DNA from 2 places in the Lactobacillus sp. ESL0677 genome. Region 1 is predicted to be linked to the other one. Evidence: riboswitches for the same ligand, from Rfam matches in the RefSeq annotation. Region 1 holds a riboswitch; the other holds the start of a gene.
What was found. Region 1 has a riboswitch for thiamine pyrophosphate ahead of OZX76_RS02285 (ECF transporter S component). Riboswitches for the same ligand answer to the same signal wherever they lie in the genome.
Positions count from the first base shown of each region.

Region 1 (2,202 bases):
TTTGAAGAATGTAGTAAAAACTTTAAGAAGCATGGCATTCACACTGCTGCTTTTGTTTCCAGTCAATGTGGTACACACGGACCTTGGGATGTAAATGATGGCTTGCCAACTAGAGAAGCTGACCGTCACTTACCAATTGAAGTTCAGGCTAAGTCGTTATTTATGACTAACTTAATTGACGATGTAATTATTGGTAATTCTTATGCTAGTGAGGATGAGCTGCGCCGTTTAAGTGAGCTAGATAGATATGAATTATCTTTTGATGTTGAAATGCTACCGGGAATTAGTCCATTAGAGCAAAAAATCTTGCTCGAAGACAAGCATTTTCGGCGTGGCGATAGCAACGCTTTAGTTGCTCGCTCAACCATGCCGCGTGTGTGGCACCGAGCAGAGGCTAACCCAGCTCATGATAATCAAATACAATTTGAGGTGGGCGATATTTTGATTGGCAATGACGGCTTTGGTATTTATAAAAATGAATTACAAGTCGTACTTCAACCGCATAGTGACGAACGGAAAAATAAGATTGCTGCGATTAAGCCAGAAGAATTGCCGTTACTAAAATATTTGCGGCCATGGACCAAGTTTAAATTCGAAAGTCATCAAAATTAAAATGAAGCTAAATTCGTTCATTATCATAATTGGGCTACTCGTCTTATTTTGGGCAGCACGGGAATTTGTCGCTCGCGTTTATCATGCTGGTCACCAAATTTATAGCGTTTGGGTTGAAGTAATCAGTATTTTTTTGTTAATCCCAATTTTGGTCTATTGTAAAAATACAGTTGTCGTAACAATTGCAGTGGTAATTTTTGCATTCAATTGCATGATTTTCTTAATTGCCTTTAGCCGTAACTTCAACGCAATTATGCGAGGTGAAGGAAATAGCACGATTGCTAGATGGGTTCGCAAGTCAAATAATAAGCAAAATGATAAGAATAAGTAATCAATAATAATTTCTTTTTTGAAGATTAGTGAAAATCGGGGATTGCTTTACTATCATTATCATTGTGGTATACTATTTTTAATTAAAAGTTAGTCACTAGGGGTGCCAATAGCTGAGAATTACCCTCGGAACCTGAACAGGACAATGCCTGCGTTAGGGAAGTGTTTGAACAAGCATTTAATTTGTACTCCTTCTGACTTAAAAAGTTAGTTAGGAGTATTTTTATGTTCACAAGATCATCAAAATGGAATGTTAAGTCGGTAATTTTGGTCGCATTGATTGGAATTATTATGGGAGTAATTTATACTTACGGCTTTAATTGGGCCTACAACATTATTAAAATGGCACTTGTCCCTACTGGCTTTGCACCAGTAACGGACACCGTCTTTTCGGGCTTATGGTTAATGGCGGCACCACTTGCAATGTACTTTGTCCCGACAATTGGCTCTGGCACAATTGGTGAAGTTTTAGCTTCAATTGTAGAAATGGCAATTGGTGGTCAATGGGGTGCCATAACTGTTATTTCGGGCTTGATTCAAGGAGCAACGAATGAAATCGGCTTTTTCCCGAAAACCGCACGTTATCAAAACTTTTCTTGGAAGAGTGTCATGATTGGTGCTTTCTTTGCCGGACTAGGAATTTTTATTCCGTCATATATTCTTTATGGTTGGGGTAAATTTAATATGACGGTCCAAATTGTTATGTTTATTACCAATATGATTTCAGCGCTTGTCTTTGAAGGTGTACTGGTCAAATTAATCGCTAATCTATTTGATCGCACGTTAAAGCCGCGCCTTGCATAAATCGAGGCCAATCATGTTTACAAGATCATCAAAATGGAATATCAAAGCTATTATTTTAGTCGCCCTAATTGGGATTTTGATGGGTATCTTTTATACCTATGGTACCAATGGGCTCTATAATTTGGTTAAAATGTTGCTGCTGCCAACGGGGTACGCTCCGGCAACCGACGCCTTTTTTGCAGGGTTATGGTTAATGGCGGCACCGCTTGCGATGTATTTTGTTCCGACAACTGGCTCGGGATTAGTGGGTGAATTGCTGGCTTCAATCGTAGAAATGGCTTGTGGCGGCCAGTGGGGTGTCACTACTGTGGTTTCTGGATTAATGCAGGGATTAACGAATGAAATTGGCTTTTTTCCGAAAAAATCTCGTTACCAAAGATTTTCTTGGCATAGCGTTTTGACAGGTGCATTTTTTGCTAGCTTTGGCTTTTTTATACCGTGTTATTTAATGTATGG
Region 1 is NZ_CP113946.1:421,225-423,426, forward strand. Features, by position in the region: gene OZX76_RS02275 (MupG family TIM beta-alpha barrel fold protein) at 1-612, shown strand, start outside; gene OZX76_RS02280 (hypothetical protein) at 614-943, shown strand; TPP riboswitch at 1,032-1,120, shown strand; gene OZX76_RS02285 (ECF transporter S component) at 1,168-1,746, shown strand; gene OZX76_RS02290 (ECF transporter S component) at 1,760-2,202, shown strand, end outside.

Region 2 (2,202 bases), 350 kb from region 1:
TTGAAAAATCTGAGCAACATGTAATAAGTATTTGCGCGTTGCTTGTTGGCGCACTTCACGATTGTGGTAGGTTAGACTGCCGTTATAAGGCAGCATTTTGGTCAATGCGTTAAATAATGAAGTTTTACCAACGCCATTAGCTCCAGTAATTAGCGTGGTCTTACCCGCAATAATCTTAAGCTGGTCCTGATTCAATAAACGTCTGTTCTGCGTTAATTGTGTTTTGTTTAAGGTAAAACAAGCTGTCTCATTTTGAGGCAAAGCAAACGAATAATTATTCTTGTGCGTACTTGTCTGGAGTAGTTTGTCTTTAGCTAAGCTGTCTAATTGTTGGACATGGTGGCCTGCAAACTGAAAGAGGCAATCACAGATATTTTGGTAGCCATTTAGAATATGGTCACTTAAAATAATCGTTTTGCCTTGATCGCGCAAGTGCGCTAATTTGGTAATTAAAAATTGCCGTGCTTGCGGATCACAACTAGCGAAGGGCTCATCTAGCAAGAATAAGTCAATGTCCATTGCAATGAGAACGGCAAGGGCCACACGTTGTTGCTCACCACCGGACATTGTATTGATCTTTTGGTCCAACAAGTTTTCAATTTGCGCAAATTTTACGCCGGCAGTCAGCCGTTTGTGATAATCTTCTTGGTTAATTTGTAAATTCTCAAGCGCAAAAATAATTTCTTCTCGTGGGGTTGCCATTGTGAATTGCTCGCTGGCATTTTGAAACATGATGGCCGACTTTAAGCCGTTGAGGTTAAGGCTGCCGCTGACTTTACCCGCATATTTAGGATATAGTCCGGCCAGCACCTTAAGTAAAGTTGACTTACCACAACCAGTAGGTCCAATTAACAGTGAAAATTGCCCCGTGGGAATTTCGAGATTAAGGTTATCAAGAATTTTAATATTTTGATCGTATGAAAAAGTTAAATTTTTGCTTGTAATCATTATTTTTACCAACTAAAAAAGTCGCTAGGACAAGCTGCACTAACGACGTAAAAGTTCATTCATTTTCCCTTCGCTGGCATTGTCCATAGCAGGTTCAACGGGTATTATCTCAGCCTTGCGGCACCCCAATGTTATCAAACCAATTTTACATGAAAACCGCTTTTTTGTCTAGTCATGATGGCTTAATGAAAATAAAATACCAGTGAATCTTGATTTTGCTATATAATAAAAGTATTAAACTAATAATAAGAAGGTGAAACTATGGCAGCAGTCAAATTGGCGCAATATTTAGCTAGTATTTTAAGCTCAACTAATAGCGATACGAATGAATTACGATTAAAGGCAGTGGGTAGCAGCTTTGATTTGTTTACTGTTTATCTCGAAAATCACAACACTGGTGTCCATCGTTATCAAACAACAAATGCGATGATTTTTTATGAGGCTGGTGGCAAAGCAAATATTAAAATTCACGGACAAGACTTTGAGTTAGGAGTAGGCAATATTGTCTTTTTGCCAGCTAAAAGTGATTATGAAGTCCAAAAGCAAACTAAAACTGACGTTTTGGTAAAGTTAGATTTAAATTCTAAGTATAATTTACAATATTTCCTGGGAAATATTACCAATCAGGAGTCACGTGAAGAGCAGGCAATTAAGCAAGTAATTAGCAATTTGCGGGTTAATCGTCTGTTATATTTAAAGTCAACGCCAATTTCTAAATCGGCACAATTAATGAATAAGATAATTGATGAATATTTAAGCCATAATTTATTTACCGAGAGTGTAGTTAAAGCAGAACTAAATTTATTGTTAGTTGCGGCAGTACGTAATCAGAACTTCGCTGCAGCGCCAGCAAAAAAGCAGGGCTTTGCCAATGCAACACTTGAAAGCTATATCGATGCTAATTTTGCCGATATTACTTTAGATGCAGCTGCTAAATATTTTGGCTTTAATCCAAATTATTTTTCTAGTTTAGTTAAGCAAAAAACTGGCAAAAGCTTTGTGGAGCATGTTGATGAACGGCGAATGCAGGAAGCCCGCAATTTACTTGCGCGTCCTGATATTTCGGTTAAGGAGATTATTGCTAGGGTTGGTTATAATGGCAAGTCATTTTTCTATAAAAAGTTTAATGAATACTATCATCAGACGCCAGTTCAAATGCGTGCGGAGCTATTTCGTCAGGCTAATATTAATTTGAAATAAAAAAATAATTGACAGCGCAACCAAAAGCTGTTATACCTAAACTATAGTTTAATA
Region 2 is NZ_CP113946.1:70,372-72,573, forward strand. Features, by position in the region: gene OZX76_RS00355 (ABC transporter ATP-binding protein) at 1-951, opposite strand, end outside; TPP riboswitch at 997-1,086, opposite strand; gene OZX76_RS00360 (AraC family transcriptional regulator) at 1,210-2,148, shown strand.
Region 2: another riboswitch for thiamine pyrophosphate. It lies ahead of OZX76_RS00355 (ABC transporter ATP-binding protein); the one in region 1 lies ahead of OZX76_RS02285 (ECF transporter S component).